DNA from 3 places in the Bacillus sp. FSL H8-0534 genome. Region 2 is predicted to be linked to each of the others. Evidence: riboswitches for the same ligand, from Rfam matches in the RefSeq annotation. Region 2 holds a riboswitch; each other region holds the start of a gene.

Region 1 (6,935 bases), 1.1 Mb from region 2:
CAAATAAAAAATAATCTGTTATGAAGGCAAGCATCGCACTGATTGCAGCAACCGGATAAAGTAACAATACAAGTTTATAAAATAAAACCTGTGATCCATCTCTTTTTTCCTTATCAACAATGCATAATGACATTGGTATAAATAAAAAAACAGATAACACTATGATACATTCAACGGGATTTAATTTCGGCCATTCCAATATAATAAAAACCATATAACAAATAAGGCCAAGAATTATATTTTTCATCTAGTCTGATCCCTTTCTACAAACGTTCCCTTATATGAGAAAAGCGGGCCAAATAATGGATTTCGCACTTGAACATGAATTTTGTAACAGTTTAATACATCATCATAGCTCTCTATAACTTTCGCCTCTCCATATAAAAATTTGGGTAGTGGTATTTTCTTCCCAAGTATGTAAAACCATTGTTTTTTTGATGAGATATGCATTGCTCCTTCTTCATCAACATAAAAGGCAAGTGTTGATACGAGCAAATACGGTTCACCAAAGTAATCAATAATTTCATTCTGTTTTGTATTCAGGTACATAACGGCATTGAAATAACGTTTTTTGTTATCAAATCGAAACATCCGATTCCACCTTACAAAAACATTTCCTTTCGCATCCTCTTCAGCAATATTATGTATTGTAAACGGTACTTCTTTTCCTCTTTCTGAAAAGAACATGCGAAACTTAGATGCAACTCTTAAAAGCATTTTGACAAGAAACGATCCTTCATCAATTTCATCCATTTTCCCTTCACCTATAAAACTATTGTTTTCCGTAATTGCATAACGTTTTTGTAATTTCGGGTGTAGCTGCTGATAAGATTCTCCTAATAATACTTCATAGATGCTAGCCACGCATTTACCCCCTTCTTTTTCTCTTACAATTTTTCGCTCTTGGTAAATCACTACTGTTCATATACCCAATAATTGATAATCCAATTAATATAAAATTTAAGGCAATGGGGTTAAATGGTTGGATAAAACTCAAAATATTTGTGAATCCTGCTACTATGGTTAGACCAATTAAAATAATAATGTGCAGCAGCAATAACTTCTGTTTTTGAAACGGCAACAACCATATGATCCCGAATCCTATTTCTAAAAAACCAATTATTTTAAGCGAAAGAATGCTATTTTCGTTTGAACCAATAAGTACAGAAAGCATCTGTACCTCTTCTGGGTGATTAAATAATACTTTTGGCATAAGCCCTTGATACATCCATACAAAAGAAAGTAAAAAACAAATAAGCCAATACGTAATCGATTTTCTTATTAACAAGCGAGGATGCAACCCTTTTTCTAACCATAATTTTAAAGCATCAAAGCTCCATGCTGTCGCCCATCCTAATAGCGGCCGAAATACATATGAATCTATAATCCTCCCTACACCACCAAATCTCGTCTCATAATCATACTGCGTTTCAAAGCAAATCATTTCTCCATTCGGTGTATATTTCCAATAGCCTCTTCCTATTTGTATCAATGAAAGTCTATTGTCTGTCCAAAATTTTAGCGAAGATATTCTTTCTCCTGTTTCCTTTTGGAATTCCCCTACCGATTCCCCTTCACCAACTATTTCAAGCCCAAAACCGATTTTTGTTTTGTATAAAAAACGTTGTGGTTCATCATCTTGTTTCTCTAAATATGATATTTCAGTAAAGCGAGCATCCCACTCTGTATGTAACATCGGATCTTGCGTATACTTCCATAATTCATCCATTGATGTTACCATTTCTGTTTGAACATAAATCGGTTTCTGCCTCTTCATCCTCTCTCCCTCCACTCCCTCTATATCACTAATGTATACGTAAAATTCGATTCTATCTATATTTTTCAAATAATTCTTTCATTACACAAAGAGACTTAATTTTCAAAATATTAACAAAGCACTTGATTTCCTAAAATATTTTAATTATTATAAAACAAATGTTACCAAACAACTTTATAAACCAAACACTCTCGCCCAAAACGTGAGATAGAGGTTGCAACGCTTATAAGTATTCTAAAGGAGACACAGAGATGTCGATGAATTTAGAAAAAAGGAAGTGTTGCCGAAATTAATAAATTTCTCTGCATTTATTAATTGGGGCTGTTTTCGAATAGAAACAGAACTGTCATATGTACAGACGTGTATATATGAAGAGCTATCTACAAAAAAGAGGTATCATGCTTTATATGATATTCTTTTTTGGCGGTTTTTTTATTAGCTCCTTTTTCTGTTTCCCTTTTCCTGTAACAGCACCATCCTCCCCTATTTGAGATGGTGTTTTTTTGTTTTTCTTTCCGGTAACTACAGGAATATTTAGGGACTTATACATCTCTCTTATATGTTTTTTACACCTTTCCTGATTAATTAATAAAAATGGATGAAAGAAGGAATTTGTAATGGAAACGATTGTTCAAAAATTCGGTGGTACTTCTGTCGGAAGTATTCAGCGCATTCAACATGTAGCAAATTTAATTATTGAAGAATATGAACGAGGGAACGGTGTTGTTACAGTTGTATCTGCAATGGGAAAAAGCACAGATGAGCTTGTCGCACTTGCTACTGCTATTACCGAAAATCCGAGTAAACGTGAAATGGACATGCTTTTAACAACTGGCGAACAAGTTACCATTTCTTTATTAACAATGGCGCTGCAAGCAAAAGGATACGACGCTATTTCACTAACTGGGTGGCAAGCTGGTATTACGACTGAATCTGTACATGGAAGTGCAAGAATCTCTGATATTAATACTGAACGTATTCAATCCCTTTTACAAGAAGGAACAATTGTAATCGTTGCTGGCTTCCAAGGACTAAGTAAAGAGAACGAAATTACCACACTAGGCCGCGGTGGTTCTGATACAACTGCTGTTGCATTAGCAGCTGCGCTGAAAGCGAAAAAATGTGATATTTACACAGACGTAACAGGTGTATACACGACTGATCCACGCGTTGTAAAAGACGCATATAAATTAGATGAAATTTCTTATGATGAAATGTTAGAGCTCGCAAATCTTGGTGCTGGTGTACTGCATCCACGTGCTGTTGAATTCGCGAAAAATCATAACGTAGTTTTAGAAGTTCGTTCAAGTATGGAACAAGAAAACGGAACAATTGTAAGGGGAGAATGTAACATGGAACAACAATCAATCGTAAAAGGTATTGCATTTGAAGATAATATTACACGCGTAACAATTAAAGGATTAGAACAAGGAGCACTTTCAACTGTTTTCTCTACGTTGGCTACCGCTCACATTAATGTTGATATTATTATTCAAAGTATTACAAATGAAGGTACTGTACATCTATCCTTCTCTATTCATTCGGGTGACTTAAGAGAAACATTAGAAGTATTAGAACAAAATCAAGAAGCACTTCACTATAGATCTGTAGAATATGAAAATCATCTAGCAAAAGTATCAATTGTTGGATCCGGCATGGTATCCAATCCAGGTGTTGCCGCTGACATGTTCTCTACATTAAAAGACGAAAATATTCATATTAAAATGGTAAGTACATCTGAAATTAAAGTATCTGTTGTCATTGATCGCCTACATTTAGTAGATGGTGTAGAAGCTCTTCATCAATCTTTTATGGCAAAAATTGAACCGATGGTACAAATGAATTAATTTCATTTTCAAAAATAACAACAAGGAATATTTCTTTGTTGTTATTTTTTTATCTAGCAAAATAGTATTATGTTACACTATTACATGTGAAATATTTTCCAAATCATTTTAATGAGACAAAAAACATGTAAAGGCGGATACATAATGAGAACAGAAAATATTCTTTTAGTAGATGACGAGCAAGGTATACTAGATATGTTGGTACTAACCTTAAAGAAAGAAAATTTTATTCATGTAACAACCGCTCTAAACGGAAGTGAGACGTTAAACTTAGTTAAAAATCATCCATTCGATATTATCTTACTCGATGTTATGCTACCAGATATAGACGGCTTCGAATTATGTAGACAAATACGAAACTATACAAATACCCCTATTCTATTTGTGACAGCGCGCTCTAGTGACTTAGATAAATTAACAGGCCTCGGAATTGGTGGGGATGATTACATAACAAAACCATTTAATCCTTTAGAAGTAGCTGCTCGAATTAACGTACAATTACGCGGACAAAGTATGCTGCTAAATAACCGCCAAGCAGAACATTCAAACTTACATTTTGAATCCTTTTCTCTATATCCAAGCGAGGGACTGATAACAGTAAACGGAAAATCTGTACATTGCACTGCTAAAGAACTAGAATTACTTACTTTCTTATGCACACATCCAAATCGGATTTTTACAGCTGAGCAATTATATGAACAAGTGTGGGGACTTACTTCTATGGGTGATGATAAAACAGTAGTCATGCATATTTCTAAATTACGTAAAAAAATAGAAGAAGATCCTAAATCCCCTACATACATTGTTAATTTGAGAGGAATTGGCTATAAATTTATCCCGCATACTAAGGAGCAACAAAAATGAAAATTGGTTTCCGACTAGGCTTTCATTTTATTCGTAGTTTATTTATCGGTACTTTTTTTATGGGGATTTTCATGGCCATCTTCATGGAAGGCATACTACCTCTTATCGGAATAAGCAAAGAGAACAAAGACACGGAAGCTCTTATCGTTTTTTGCCTCTTTGTATGTACTCTTATTTTAGGCGCTATTTTATATGGATGGCATATCGGGAAACCTTTATTTCGAATAATTTCATGGATTAACCATCTAGCAGAAGGCTCTTATGTAACCCCAGAAAGTACGAAACAAATGTACAATAAAAAAACAGGAAAATTAAAAGGCCCTTATCGCTTATATAAAGACGTCTTTCTAAATATAGAACATTTAACAAATAGATTACGAGAAATAGAGAATGAACGAGAACAACTTGAGAAAATGAAACGCGAATGGATGGCAGGAATCTCTCATGATTTAAAGACACCTCTCACTTATATTACAGGATACAGTGCACTTATGTTATCACCCGACCATGAATGGAGTGAGGAAGAAAAAGAGAAGTTTCTGCAAGAGATTCAACAAAAAGGGGACCATATGAAGGAGTTAATTGAAGACTTAAACCTCTCGTTCCGCCTTCATGATTCACAAATCCCGCTAAAAAAAGAAGAAATAAATATCATTGAATTTACAAGAAGAATGATAGCTGATATGACAAATGATCCACGATCTGAACACTATCATTTTAGCTTTCACGCAGACAAAACGAACATTATTATTCCTATTGATACAAAATTACTACATCGCTCTTTGCAAAATTTATTTATGAACGCCGTTTTACATAACCCTGTAGAAACAAAGATCCATACCTCGATTCTATTAGAGGACACTGTACATATTATAATAGAAGATACTGGCGTCGGTATGGATGAAATGACAGTTCAAAATCTATTTAAACAGTACTACCGAGGTACAACTACAAACGTTTCAAATGAAGGAACTGGTTTAGGAATGGCTATCGCCCAAAAAATTATAACGGCACATGGTGGAACCATTCAAGTAGACAGTGAAATAGAAAAAGGAACAACGATTCATATTACCCTTCCAACTCTATAGTACTTATTATCGACAAAAATATAGTTTTATTAAAGTGACGATTACTTTCGTTCAATTTAGTAGAACAAACGTAAGTAAAATTTATTCACACGCTAAAAAACCAATCTCTCATTCTAATACACGAGAAATTGGTTTTTTTATTCTTTACAAATTAAATCGTTCTAAAACTTTTCATTCGTTACCTATATTCATCTTCCAAAAAAGACACCTATAAGGGAATAGATAATGATCGTTGAAAATAAAATCGTCATATGGAAAAGAGAAAAAATAAACAATGATTTTGCCCATTTCTCTGAATCCATCTTTTTATAACCATAAATGCTTAAAACAAGCCATAAAGTACTTAAAAGAAGCGCTACTAGCATAAGACCAATGCTTAAAGATCCTAAAAGAACACTTATTCCAATTAAAACAATTAAATAGATATTCGTTTGTATATATGTTCTTTTAACACCTTTGACTACTGGAAGCATCGGAACCTTTGCAGCCTTATACTCATCATGTTTGCGAATAGCTATGGCGTAAAAATGAGGCATTTGCCAAATAACCATTATGATAAAAAGCCCAATAATAGCCGGATGCATTATATCCGGATAAATAGCAGCCCAGCCAATGAGTGGTGGCATTGCCCCTGAAACACTTCCAATTTCTGTGTTGTAAATTGTTCTTCTCTTACTCCACATTGTATACGGTACAACATACAAAAATAAGCCTAAAAACCCTAATAAGGCTGCTAAATATGTGGTTAGTGCAAGAAATACTAACCCGGAGATTGTCATCAATATTCCAAGCCATAATACAGCCTTAGGGCTTATTTCTCCGGTTACAGTTGGTCTCTTTTTGGTTCTCTCCATAATCGAATCAATATCACGATCATACAGATTATTAAAAGCCCCTGCTGCACCTATGATTAAAATAGAACCGATGAAAGCAAATATAATCTCTGGAATTTTCTCAAACGGGCTAATCTTATATTTATATAAAGCCAATGTTAACCCAGCAAACATTGGGACCAAATTCGATTTAATAATTCCGGTTTTAACCGTTTGGGCTAAAATGTTCGATAACTGTCGTTTCGAATTCGAATTTGTTAATTCTTTTTTCCTTCGCATGACACCCTGTACTCCTTTTCATTAGACGTTTTTACCATGTATATAGTATTAATATACTCCCCGGTATATTAATACTATATGATATTCCTGTCAAGAAAAAGAGAGTATACAGTGCACCGATGAAGAGCAATCTAGAATAATTTAAAAAGTTTAAATAAACACACCTATAAAGAGATTTATACTGTACAAACATATTCTAAGTAGAGCGAGAGTATCAGTATCCATTCAGAATGTATCTTTCATAATC
Region 2 (6,935 bases):
GCTTTTAATATGAAAAGATCGTTAATGCAGCAGTCTGTTTCAGGTGCTGTGAATGGTGGTTTCGCGAATAGAAGAAACCCGACATATTTTTCTTCATATGTAATGAAATAAGGAGAAAGCTCATCTCGGTTACAAATAAGTTCAAAAGCATCAAATTCAAAAAATCCATTTTCATTTGGATGAAGGGTAGGGGAGAATTCGGATAAATCATGTAAATATAGAGCATAAAAATTCTTTAATATTTTAAGTTGTTCAGTGGAGACAATTTCTAACGCGACGTTCATTTTAATCCCACCCTTTTTTTAATAATTCCTCTATGCAGTAAACCATTCGACATAAAGAAAACATATCCTTTGAATGTGAAGGATTCATTCCAATAAAAAAGGCCAGCAAACATGATTGATGTTTGCTGGCCTTTTATCACTTAAAGTTCACATTTATCAAGAGGAATTACTTTTGTTTTCTTTGTAAATTTATATCCTAACCACATCGCAAGGAAGAGAGGTAAGCCGATATAGGAAACAAGTACACCATTCCAATCGATAGACTCGCCTATAAATGCTCCGTAATTTTGTCCTAAAATGACAATGACACAAAGTGCAAATGCGAAGATTGGACCAAATGGGAACCATTTTGCTTTATACGGTAAATCATTTAAATCTTTTCCTTGTGCAATATATGCTTTTCGGAAACGATAATGACTAATAGCAATTCCGACCCATGCAATAAATCCAGACATTCCAGATGCATTTAATAACCAAATATATACAACACCGTCGCCGAATAAGGAAGCTAGGAAAGCGGCACAGCCAACTACTGAAGTTGCGATTAACGCGTTAACAGGTACGCCGCGGCTATTTAATTTACCTAAAAATTTCGGTGCTTTTCCTTGTCTTGCTAAATCCCAAAGCATACGAGCTGATGCGTACATACCTGAGTTACCAGCAGATAAAACTGCAGTTAAAATAACTGCGTTCATAACAGAAGCGGCAAATGCAACTCCTGCTTTTTCAAATACAAGTGTAAATGGACTTACTGTTACATCGCTAGCTGCAAGACTTTCAGTTGTATACGGAATTAATAAACCGATAACAAGTATTGCAAAGATGTAGAATAATAGAATACGCCAAAAGATTGAGCGAATTGCTTTTGGAATGCTACGCTCTGGATCGGCAGTTTCACCAGCAGCTACACCTAATAATTCAGTTCCTTGGAATGAAAAACCAGCAGCCATAAATACACCGATAATTGCCATAATACCACCGTTAAATGGTGCATCTGCAACAGTAAAGTTTTTAAATCCAACAGGTTCGCCACCCATAATACCAAAAATCATCATAAATCCAACGATTAAAAAGATAATAACAGTAGCTACTTTAATAAGTGCGAACCAATATTCCGCTTCACCAAACCCTTTAACAGATAAGTAATTTAAAAGAAACATAATGACTAAACAAAGGCCACTCCAAATAAGGGAAGGTGTATTTGGGAACCAAAACTTCATAATTAATGTTACGGCTGCAAGTTCAGCGGCAATGGTAATTGCCCAGTTATACCAATAATTCCAGCCGAGTGCAAATCCAAGTGATGGATCGACAAATTTTGTCGCGTATGTGCTAAAAGATCCAGTGACAGGCATGTAAGCTGCTAATTCAGCTAAACTTGTCATTAAGAAGTAAACCATAATTCCGATTGCCGCATATGCGATGAGAGCTCCGCCAGGCCCTGCTGTGTGAATGACACCACCACTTGCAAGAAATAGTCCGGTACCGATTGTACCGCCGAGAGAAATCATCGTAAGGTGACGAGATTTTAACCCGCGTCTTAATTCACCTTGTCCTTGTGTAGATTGTTTTGTAGAGGTAGCTTGATTCGTTGCGCTATTCATGTTCAACACTCCTTTTCTTGTAAGATTAGGAAGGAACGGGGAGAAAAATACAAAAAACCGCCAAAGGAATTTGGCGGAACGTTTCACAAATAACCACCCCATCATACCCTTCCGTTAAGATAGCACCCCACGTTTACACGGTACTTTGTAAACGTGACAGTTCTGTTCCTGTTTGGAGACAGCCCCAGCTCGTACTTCCAGAGAAGAAATACAAACTTCGGCAGCATTTCCTTTCAAACGGAGTCATTGACATTCTCTGTGTCTAATCCGTTCTACTAATAAAAGCCGCAACCTCTACCTCATCGGATTGATGAGGATTTATTTATTGCTGTGATTTTTAATATATGGCAATTGTAATTAGTTTCTGAAAATATTGCAAGGGATTTTTGTAGGAAAATATCAAAAAAAATCGGTTATTGTATAGGAAACGTTTCAAAATTCCACCCGAACCTACGTGATATGTAAAAAAATGAAGAAAAAATTGTTATACAAATGTTTCGCAAAAAGATATGGAAAATCCTCTAAAATTAAAAGAAAATTCAGAAAAATAAATTCGACATTGATTATAAGCAAAATAAAGAGTGCTAAAGAGATTAAAAAAGGTAAGCAAACTTATCATTTGCTTACCGTAGTATTTCACACCACTTTATAATTATTTCTGTTTTAAGGCAAAACTCGTTTTTGTCCAGTCGTATATCCAACGTTTTGTTTTGTAAGCTGGGAGTGATTTCTAACCGAAATGAAAAGTGCAATGATAACGACAAGACCCGCTGCAATATAGGAAAGGTTAATAATTGTTGGATCCACTTTAAATGATGTAAGCAGTGTCCGGATATTTGTAAAAATAATCAGTCCACCAACGAGTACCCCAAGTAAATGTGAAGGTACAATTCGTACTAACCATGCAGCGATTGGAGCGGCGATAATGCCGCCGAGCATAAGAGCAAATACCCAAAACCAGCTTACTTGTTCCCAGCCTAATGAAATGAAAAATCCAATAGTTGCAGCTAATGAGACAGGAAACTCACTCGTATCAACGGAACCAATGACTTTTCTTGCTTCATTTCCACGTGCGAGAAGTACGGGTGTAGTGATAGGTCCCCAGCCACCTCCACCAGTTGAATCAACAAATCCCGCAAACAATCCGAGTGGTATAAGTTGCTTACCAGACATACGTTTATTTGATTGGACAATTTGTTTTTGAATAATAAATCGTAATAAAATATAGACACCTAAAGTAAATAAAAAGATAGAAATGTACGGTTTAATTAAATCACCCGGTAAATTGCTTAAAAAACAAGCACCAACAAAAGCACCAATTGCACCTGGTAATGTTAGTCTGGAAACAGTGTATTTATCAACGTTTCCAAATCGAATATGAGATACGCCAGAAGCTGCAGTGGTAACAACTTCAGCTAAATGAACGGATGCGGAAGCGACAGCAGGTGCAATGCCAAACATTAATAATAATGAGGAAGACGTTACTCCGTAAGCCATTCCAAGTGCCCCATCAATCAGTTGAGCAAAAAAACCAATAATAGCAAAGACAATTAATTTTTGCATATAAAATCCCCCTGTAATAATAAACAAAAAGGCTCTTTTCTCGAGTGAGAAAAGAGCCTTTGGTTTTTCCAATCAGCTTAACGTTAATTTTTTATTATTATAATGCATATTAATCTCATAAAGCAACTGGGTTTTAAAAGTTTTTTAAATTGATTGAAATAACAGAACAGTTATATAATAAAAGGATGTAAATAAAGGGAGGGGAAAATTATGTTAGCATTTGATCATCTCGTTCATACCGTTAGGTGCACACCAAAGGAAGCAGAAAAGCGAATGGAGGAGCTTGGATTTCATACGGTACAGGGCGGAGAACATACAAACTGGGGGACATGGAATAGTTTATGTTATTTTGACTTATCTTATATTGAATTTTTAGCAGTGCAACATGAAGATACAGCGAAACAAGCGGATAATCCACTTGTTCAGGAAACTGTAGAGAAATTACGAGATAGAGAAGGAATGCTGCAAATTGCTCTTCGTACAGATCATATTGAAGAACTTGCGGTAAGGTTCATGGAAAAAGGGTTACAAGTTAAAGGGCCGTTTGAAGGAAAACGAATGAGAAATGACGGTCATCTTATCGAATGGAAAATGTTATTTGTGGAACAGGAAGATAGTGGACCGAAATTACCTTTCTTTATACAGTGGGAAGAATCTGATGAGAGTAGGAGATTCGATTTACAAGAAGTGGGCGTCATTGTCCCGCATAGCAACGAGGTAAAAGAAATTCAGACAATATATTATGCTGTGAAAAATGCACGTGCAACAGTAGAAAGATGGAAAGAGATACTCGAAGTACAAGTGACTTTACCTGAAATTCATCAAGAATGGAATGCGCTTTGTCAAAGTGTATTGCTTGAAAATGTAAATGTGCAGTTTTGTGAACCTATTGGTGAAGGGTTCGTGCAAGAATGTTTGTTAAAATATGGAGAACTTCCTTTTGCTGCTGAACTTCAAGGAGCAAATACACAGAAGAAAAAACAACAAATTTTAGGGAATGTATACATATATTAATTGGAGTGGTCTATGTGGAAGAGGTGCTAAGGGAGTTAGAACAACAATTGGATTGTCCTCGTATAGTAAAATGTACTTTGATTCCAAAAGGTTTTTCATTTGATAAAAAATATAAAATTGAATTAGAAAATGATGAACGCTATTTTATTAAAGTGTGTGATATGTCAACTAGTGAACGTAAGCGCGAAGAATATGAATATACGCGTCATTTTGAATCATTAGGTATACCAATACCAAAACCAGTTCATTTTATAAGGCTTGTTAGATTAAATCAATGTGTACAAGTATTTGAATGGGTTAACGGAGAAGATGGTGAAGATATACTTGGAAAGTTGACTGAGAAAGAGCAATATTTGGCTGGAAAAAGGGCAGGAGAAGTCTTAAAGACAATTCATACAGTGAAGAAAAAGAATGTAGAAGAATCTTGGGAAACAGCTCGATGGAATAAATACGAGAGATATTTGCAATTATTAGTGGAATACGAGGTGGATTTTATTGACTTGCAATCGGTGTTAACCTTTGTAGAAAATCATAAGAATTTATTGCGAAATCGTCCTACTGTGTTTCTGCATGATGATTTTCACCCAGCAAATATTATGATTCATCATAATGAATTTCGTTCAGTAATCGATTTTGCGAGGTTTGATTTTGGGGATCCCATTCATGATTTTTATAAAACGGCCTTGTTTACAATTGATATAAGTGAACCATTTGCTGTTGGACAAGTCCATGGGTATTGTGATGGGGAGCCGTCACTTCATTTTTGGAAACTATATTCACTGTATGCAGCGATGATTTTTCCAGCAGATATTGTTTGGGCACATAAAGTAACACCAAATTTATTAGATGGAATGAAGGGGAGGTTGAAGCGGATTGTAGACGATCAGAATGATTTTACTTCTTATATTCCAAATTGGTATAAATCTTTTAATAAAGATATAATAAATATAGAATAGTTGGGGGTGTTGATTTGGATAAAATAGCGGTTATTTCAGATATTCATGGTAATATTCCTGCTTTAGAAGCAGTTCTTAAAGACATCAAACTAAAAGGGATAGAACGTATTGTGTGCTTAGGTGATCTAGTAGGGAAAGGACCACATTCTAGTGAAGCAATTGAGATTATTCGGAAAGAATGTGAGCATGTTGTAATGGGAAATTGGGATGATTTTATTACAAAGCCTAGTGATTTCGAAACATTACAATGGCATCAAAAACAATTATCAGAACAGCAGCGGAATTATTTAAGGGAATTACCATTTTCAATTGAATTTATAATGAGTGGGAAACTAATTAGAATGTTCCATGCATCACCTAGAAGCCTATATGAAAGAGTTCAGCCCGGAGCTCCAATGGAACAACGTGTTAGTTTATTTGAAAATAGTAATCTTACAGAAAACATTGAAGGTGAAAGGAAACCGGATGTCGTTTGCTACGGAGATATTCATCAAGCTTATGTGCAAAATTTTCGTGGGAAAACTTTGTGTAATGCAGGAAGTGTGGGTAACCCACTTGAGATTACGCAAGCCTCTTATTTGATTTTTGAAGGCGTATATGGCCAAAAAGAGGCAGCAAGTTTCTCAATTCAACTTGTAAGAGTTCCTTATGATATAGAGCTTGCGATCCGATTGGCTAGAGAAGAAGAAATGCCTGAGATTGATGCGTACATACAAGAATTGACGACAGCTAAGTATCGGGGATTAAAGTAGAATTAGACAAAATATATTCGATAAATCAACATACAGTTCTGTATAAATACTTAAAAATATTAACTATAGGGGAGGGAATATTCTAAAATGATTATTTCGAATATTTAAAATAAAAAGTTAGATAAATGATTGGGAAAGTAATTATAACTTCTAAATAGAGAGAATTAGAAATAGCGAAATCATTAGATACAATGATTTTTCTCCAAATAGGCATGGTTAAAAATCCTTAGGTTGGCAGCTCATGTCTGTATTCAAAAGGTGTATAGTAACCTTAATAAATGATGAAATATGCTAAAAGTTAAAAACTAACGAGGGAATAGAGATGAAAATACAATTAAAGGCGGATTTAATGTTACTATTGGTTACATTTTTTTGGGGGGCATCCATCTTACTTACAAAAGTTGGCCTCAATTACATGCAAGAATATAATTTAATCTCATTACGTTTTATTATTGCTTTTCTTTTGTCAGGTATAGTGTTTTATAAGCATTTAATCAAAATTGATTTTAGAACTATTAAATATGCTTTTATATTAGCTGTTATCTTGTTTATAGTTTATATTTTTGCGACTTTTGGTACAAAGTATACATCGGTTTCTAATGCTGGTTTTTTAATGAGTCTTACAGTGATATTTATTCCAGTATTATCATCTATTTTTTTAAAACAAAGACCTGAAAAAAAAGTTATATTGGGAGTTGTTTTAACAATAGTAGGGATAGGGTTATTAACGTTAAATAGCCAATTAAAAATAGGTTATGGCGA
Region 3 (6,935 bases), 2.1 Mb from region 2:
TGGGAAGAGCCATTCGGCCCAATCCTTCCAATCATCCGTGTTTCTTCTGATGAACAAGCAATTGAAATTGCGAACAAATCAGATTTCGGCTTACAAGCAAGTGTCTTCACAAAAGACATTAATAAAGCATTTGCAATTGCAAACAAAATCGATACTGGTTCCGTTCAAATTAACGGACGTACAGAGCGTGGTCCTGACCACTTCCCATTCATCGGTGTGAAGGGTTCTGGTATGGGAGCACAAGGTATTCGTAAGAGCCTTGAGTCTATGACACGTGAAAAAGTAACTGTATTAAACTTAGTATAATATTTCGTGTTAGAAGCTAATCTACGGTTGTAGACTTAGCTTCTTTTTTTATTCCTAGGCTCTGTTATATGGTAATATTTCAGCACAGAAAAAAGAGCTACAATGAGCCCGCTTTCTCTTCTCTCATTAACCAATCCATCACATTCTCAAGTAAAGTTACAGAATAACTATGTTGTTTTTCTAGACTCAAGTGAGACAAAATATCAAAAATATTTGCTTCATTAGGTTAACACACAGATTAACAGAGCCTATTTCTAAAAAAATCCCTCTTCTTTTAATGACAAATTGTTCACTATAGTCTGATTATTGCTATATCCATTGACGTATAAAAATTCATTTGTTACCCTTGATTATGTTAATTTAATACATAAATCCTCATTCGTATCTCGGTGAGGTAGAGGTTGCAGTCATTAAGAGTATCATTTCAGGAGATGTAGTGGCATCGATGAATGAATGGGAAAGGAATGGTTGCCGAAGTAAGAAATGCCCACTGTGCATTCTTGCTGGGTCTGCTATTTAATAAGTGCAGAACTGTCACAAACAACTTGTTTGTGGAGAGCTATCGAGAGGTATGTCGTGGGTTTCCTATAAGATAGAAAGCACGTAGCGACAATTACACGTGCTTTTTTTGTTTTGTATGAAGCTTACCTTTCTTTCCTTTTTGGAAGACATACATATCTCCTCGCTTGACTTGGTTATACTAACTTTGGAGGTATTTTTTATGCAACAAAAAAAATGGGGTTTTTGGGTACTGACAGCATTTGTTGTCGGCAATATGGTTGGCGCTGGTATTTTCATGGTGCCTAGTACATTAGCACAAACAGCAAGCCCACTCGGTGTTACATTAGCTTGGTTAACAACAGGGTTTGGTGTTTTAATGCTAGCTCTTGTTTTCGGTAATTTGGCAATTCGTCGTCCTGACTTAACAACAGGACCACAAAGTCATGCATATGCTTTATTCTCATCACCAAAAAAGAAAAAAATGGCTGGTTTCAGCATAGTTTGGGGCTACTGGGTCGCAAACTGGGCAAGTAATGTTGCTATTATTACATCTTTTGCAGGTTATTTATCACTCTTCTTCCCGATTATGAAAGATACACGTATCTTATTTTCAATCGGCTCTTTCGATGTGGAAGTTGGAAAACTGATTACATTTTGCATCTGTTCATGCTTACTATGGGGAACACATATGATTTTAACAAACGGTGTAAACGGAGCCGGGAAATTAAACTTCCTAGCAACAACAACAAAGGTAACTGGATTCCTTCTATTTATCGTTGTTACTTTGTTTGCATTTCAAGCTTCTAAATTTGGACAATGGTACACACCAGTGATTGATAAAGAAGGCGTGTCACATGGACTACTTTCACAAGTGAATTTAGCCGCTCTTACAACACTTTGGGCATTTATCGGTATTGAATCAGCTGTTCTTTTATCAAACCGTGCGAAATCGCCAAAAACAGTAAAGCATGCAACTGTAGCTGGCTTATTACTAACAGTTGCCATTTATTTAGGAATTACCATTTTAACAATGGGTGTTCTGCACATTGATAAACTTCAAACTTCTGAACGTCCATTAGCCGATGCATTAAATGCTGCAATGGGCCACGGCGGTGGGAAATTGATGGCACTACTTGCTCTTACTTCCCTATTCGGCTCTATCTTAGGCTGGATTTTATTAAGCTCAGAAGTACCTTATCAAGCGGCGAAAGAAGGATTCTTCCCTTCCTTCTTTGCAAAAACAAACAAAAAAGGAAGTCCAATTTATTCACTAAGACTGACAAATATTATGTCGCAAGTCTTCCTTTTCTCAACGTTATCAGGGACCATTGCTGAGGCCTATACATTCGTTATTACTGTCTCAACCTTAGCTTACTTAATCCCTTATCTCGTTTCACCAATCTTCCAATTAAAACTCGTTGCAACTGGTGAAACGTATAAAAACGAACCCGGTTCAAGGATTATGGATGGTATTATCGCAGTCATTGCACTTTGCTATGCACTGTGGGTCATTAAAACTGGCTCCTCAGATATAAAAACATTCCTTCTTGGAATCGGCTTATTTGTAATTGGCTTTGCATTTTATCCATTAATGAATCGCGATAAGAAAAAAAATGAAGAAAATAAAAACGAGCAAATTGCTTAAAGCAATTTGCTCGTTTTTATTTTTGTATAAGAAAGAAACCTATATAATAGAAGACAGAGGTGAAAAAACATGTCAATCGAAACACTATGGAGCACTCGTTTCCAAAAGCATATTCAAAACGTCATCATGTACTTTGCACGCATGATTAGCGGTCTACTATACAGTTTCATCTTCGTCTCATGCGTTGGTGCGTATTATTACGCCAAGTTTCTTAAAACATCTCCTTCTAAAGGCATTTCATTAATCATCATTATATCTCTGCTTACCATCATGATAACGAGATGCCCGATTCGTACTTTTATCCAGAAGCCTGACGCTGTCTATTTACTGGCACTCGAAGAGAAATTAACATCTTATTTCAAACAGTCTCTTCTATACAATTATGTCATTCAACTTTTTCCATTGCTATTTACGTTTCTAATCATTACACCGCTAGCAATGCAAACATTACAGACAACCGTTCCATTCTTATGTACGATCTTTTTCATTTTAATGTTAATAAAAGGTTGGAACCTATATATCAATTGGATATGGCGTGATCAATATAACAGCCAAATCTGGTTTATTATTCGCTTCACTTGTAATGCACTTATTCTTTATATGCTCTTTCAGTCCGTATCAGTTGTTCTATTAGGTGCAATGCTATTACTTCTTGTCTTCCTACTTGTTTATACAACAAAACAACCAACAAAACAAATTGGATGGGAATATATAATTGAGCAAGAAGAAAAAATGGACATGCACTTTTACCAATTTGCAAACTTTTTCACAGAAGTTCCACAGCTAAAAAAACAAGTAAAACAAAGAAAATGGCTAACAAGTTGGCTAGAACCTATATTACATAAAAAACAATCTACTTTTTTATATTTGAACACTTTATCATTCTTACGTGCGAATGATTATTTTGGTATATATATTCGTTTAACTATTATCGGTTCTTTTATTTTATATTTCGTACCGAATGTATTTGCAAAAGGCGCTATTACTTGTTGTCTCTTATATATGACCTCTATGCAGCTTCGTACTTTATGGAAATATTTTTCGGGAAATAATATTGTAGCATTATATCCTATCTCACACGACACACGAATAAATCAATTTCTCATTCTTGTATTTTCATTAGCAATCGTTCAGCTAGCGTTATTTTCCATTATTTTATTTGCTGCACTACAGGATTTTTTGCCTGTTCTTTCAACTGTTATAGTCAGCATATTTTTCATCAAATTTATTATCTTACCAAAAACAAAAAAACGAATTTCTTCTTCGGGAATTTAAATGAATGATTGTGTATTCTAAAAGAAAAAACAGAAAGTTTAGCTAAAGAAGCTACACTTTCTGTTTTTATATTCTCAACAATCAAATAGATTAGGGAAAATAAAATGAGTAAATTAAAGAATTCATCTGTATCCTCTTTTCTATTTTTTCTTCTTATCTATATCTTTTTGTAAGTGTACAAAATGGCATATTACCTTAGGATCATTCAAGAAAGCATATTTTCCCTTTCTCTCTTTTTCTACCACTTGCATTTTTCGTTCCACATCATTCATAACTATTGTTATTCAAAATAAGAAGCTACTAGTAAAAAAAGAGAGCAGATTATCTGCTCTCTTATGATGCCTCATTATGTTCAGAGGAGTGCTTAACACTTCCCATTCTCTTCAATTTATTCCATCCTACCGCAACCCCACGAATAGATGAAAATACAGATTTAATTACAACATAAGTCATAAATTGACGATAAATAAAGCGTTGTAAAATTAACCATGCTAATGGTTTAGGATTCTCTTTCTCTAATTTAAATGCAAAAAGAGAAGCGAGAAGATCCATTAGAAAGAATACAAGATAAAATCCCAAAACTTTTAGCGGATTGCTACCAAATAGCCCTATAATCATTAATATATCTGCTAAAGGAGCAATGAACTGCAGGACATATTGGAACAACCACATATTAGGTAATGCAACAAACCCTAATGTTTTATGCTTTGGATTAAACAATGCCTTTCGATGCTTCCAAAGACATTGGAGTGTACCATACGACCAACGATATCGCTGTTTAATGAGACTTTTCACATCTTCAGGCGACTCCGTATAAGCATATGCTTTTTCTTCATATACAATTCGATGCCCTTGACGTAAAAATGTTATAGTAAGATCCGTATCTTCTGCAAGTGTATCTTCGCTTAAATATCCAGATTCAACTACATTCTTTTTACGCCATGCTCCAATAGCTCCAGGAACTACCGTGATACAATTCAACTCATCAAAAGCTCTGCGTTCTAAATTAAATCCTGTAATGTATTCAACATGTTGCCAAGTAGTTAACAAATTCCGTCTATTTCCCACTTTGACATTGCCTGAAACTGCTGCTACATTATGATCTTCAAAGTGTCTAATCATTAGAGAAATAGCGTCTTGCGCAATAATAGTATCCGCATCTAAAGTGACAATAATTTCTCCTCGTGATTTTTGAAATCCTAAATTCATTGCGGATGATTTCCCACCATTTTCTTTCTGAATTAAACAAACTTTAGGATGTTTATGGAATGCTTCTTGAATTACTTTTGACGTACCATCTTTCGATCCGTCATCAACAACAATAACTTCAAACTCTCTATAATCACTATCCAAAATTGAGCGAATCGTCTTGGTTATAACCTTCTCTTCATTATATGCTGCTATCACAACACTAACGAAAGGTTGATAAGACGAATTAGTAAATAAACGAGATCTTGTTTTCCTTTTTTGCTTGAATGCAAAATAAATTAAAAATAGGAATCGGAAAATACCTAATCCAATAGCAATATAAAAAATAGTTGTTAATATATGTTTAGAATATCCCGCTCCTGAAAAAACAGCTTTATTGTAAAGTAAATATTGCTCACCCTCAGAAGAAACGGGTGGCATAACTTCATCTCGTTCTTTATCCATTAAATCTGAAATTGTTACAAAACTATATCCATGCTTTTTAAGGTCTTTAATAATAATTGGCAGCGCCTCTACCGTATGAGTACGATTTCCTCCTGCATCATGGAGAAGAATAACATTTCCCTCCCCCTTATAAATAGGATTTAGAGCACGCTTTACCAATTCATTTGTTGATGGCGTCGCCCAGTCCTCAGGATCAACTTTTTCTGCCACCATTGTATAGTTCATATTTTGTGCACGCAAAATAGGTACTATTTCATTTGGTGAATCCAGCTCAGCATCCGCTTCATATGGTGGCCTAAATAAAACCGTAGAGTGTCCAGTTATTTCCTGAATCAGGCGCTGAGTTGTATTCAGTTCTACTTTTGTTCGTAGTAAAGACGTATCAGCTACGTTCGGATGCTTGAAGGTATGATTGCCAATTTCATGGCCTTCATCGTATATTCTTTTAACAAGATTAGGATTTATTTGGGCGTTTTCACCAAGTACAAAAAAGGCTGCTTTTACTTTATGCTCTTTTAATATATCTAGAATTTCCGGTGTGTATTTAGGATCTGGTCCATCATCAAATGTTAGTACTACTTGTTTTCCTTTTGGTTTTCCATAGCGTTTCACTTGATATGCAGATGGTAGTGATTGATATACTTCATCTGTAAGATAACCTTCTTTGCCTACTTTAAAATCTCTCAATCCATTTTGTCTTTCATTCTCAATCTGTAAAATTTCGCCTTGCCCAGAATAATTTACTTCATCTAAACTAGCGATTTTATGTAATGCATCAGGATTATTTTGTACCTCAATAGGATCTTTTAAAGCTTTCCATACAGTAGGATCTTCTGCTCCTAGTCTCCATAATGCAAATCCCTTTGCATTGTTGTTCATTGCGATTTTTGCTTGATTATAAAAAGTAACACCATCTAAGAACCAAGCAGTATGTTCTTTCGCTCCTTTTTTATATCGAAAATAAGGATTTCCACTGATCTTATCCCATTGAATTTTTATATTTGAATCATGAGCCATTGTCATAACTTCTGAGAAAGTTAAAGACTTCGCAGGTTTTTTGCTATTTACTTCCCAATCATATCCATAGTTACCGAAAGCAACTATAAGTTTCTCAGAGGGAATGTTTAGATCATTGAGCGTATGTTCAAACCATTTATTTGAAGCAATTGGTCCTGGTGTCCCTGCTCCATAGTGCTCATCATACATCATTACAATCATACGATCTATTACTTTGGCTAATGCACCATAATCAAAGGCTTTATCATTAGCAGGGACATCTTGCGTTACGAGCAAATGATGTTTGTGAAAGACCGTAGTAAGTTCTTTCATGAAATTTGTTAATTTATCTCTATCGCCTTCAGGTATTGACTCAAAGTCAATATTAATACCTGCAAATTGATTCTCTTCAATTCGCTTTACTAAATCATTAATAAACTTTGTCTGTACATCATCTGAATCATTCAGTAACTTATGAATAAGTTTACTATCAGGACCAGAAGCTTCTTGCGTATAGTTAGTAAGCAAAGGCATAATTTTCACATGATTTTTTTTTGCT

Evidence for each region. Region 2 has a riboswitch for lysine ahead of MHH71_RS01100 (amino acid permease). Riboswitches for the same ligand answer to the same signal wherever they lie in the genome.
Region 1: it holds a riboswitch for lysine, as region 2 does, so the genes downstream of both, MHH71_RS06720 (aspartate kinase) here and MHH71_RS01100 (amino acid permease) in region 2, are expected to answer to the same signal.
Region 3: it holds a riboswitch for lysine, as region 2 does, so the genes downstream of both, MHH71_RS11655 (amino acid permease) here and MHH71_RS01100 (amino acid permease) in region 2, are expected to answer to the same signal.

The regions. Positions count from the first base shown of each region.
Region 1 is NZ_JBBOUC010000001.1:1,296,670-1,303,604, forward strand. It holds gene MHH71_RS06705 (YndJ family protein) at 1-247, opposite strand, end outside; gene MHH71_RS06710 (DUF4166 domain-containing protein) at 244-864, opposite strand; gene MHH71_RS06715 (DoxX-like family protein) at 869-1,777, opposite strand; lysine riboswitch at 1,978-2,164, shown strand; gene MHH71_RS06720 (aspartate kinase) at 2,395-3,624, shown strand; gene MHH71_RS06725 (response regulator transcription factor) at 3,769-4,488, shown strand; gene MHH71_RS06730 (sensor histidine kinase) at 4,485-5,576, shown strand; gene cyoE (heme o synthase) at 5,765-6,688, opposite strand.
Region 2 is NZ_JBBOUC010000001.1:187,344-194,278, forward strand. It holds gene MHH71_RS01095 (GNAT family N-acetyltransferase) at 1-284, opposite strand, end outside; gene MHH71_RS01100 (amino acid permease) at 425-1,888, opposite strand; lysine riboswitch at 2,001-2,193, opposite strand; gene MHH71_RS01105 (sulfite exporter TauE/SafE family protein) at 2,552-3,451, opposite strand; gene MHH71_RS01110 (VOC family protein) at 3,662-4,465, shown strand; gene MHH71_RS01115 (aminoglycoside phosphotransferase family protein) at 4,480-5,421, shown strand; gene MHH71_RS01120 (metallophosphoesterase family protein) at 5,436-6,173, shown strand; gene MHH71_RS01125 (DMT family transporter) at 6,496-6,935, shown strand, end outside.
Region 3 is NZ_JBBOUC010000001.1:2,268,414-2,275,348, forward strand. It holds gene MHH71_RS11650 (NADP-dependent glyceraldehyde-3-phosphate dehydrogenase) at 1-306, shown strand, start outside; lysine riboswitch at 694-876, shown strand; gene MHH71_RS11655 (amino acid permease) at 1,028-2,452, shown strand; gene MHH71_RS11660 (ABC transporter permease) at 2,522-3,727, shown strand; gene MHH71_RS11670 (glycosyltransferase) at 4,061-6,935, opposite strand, start outside.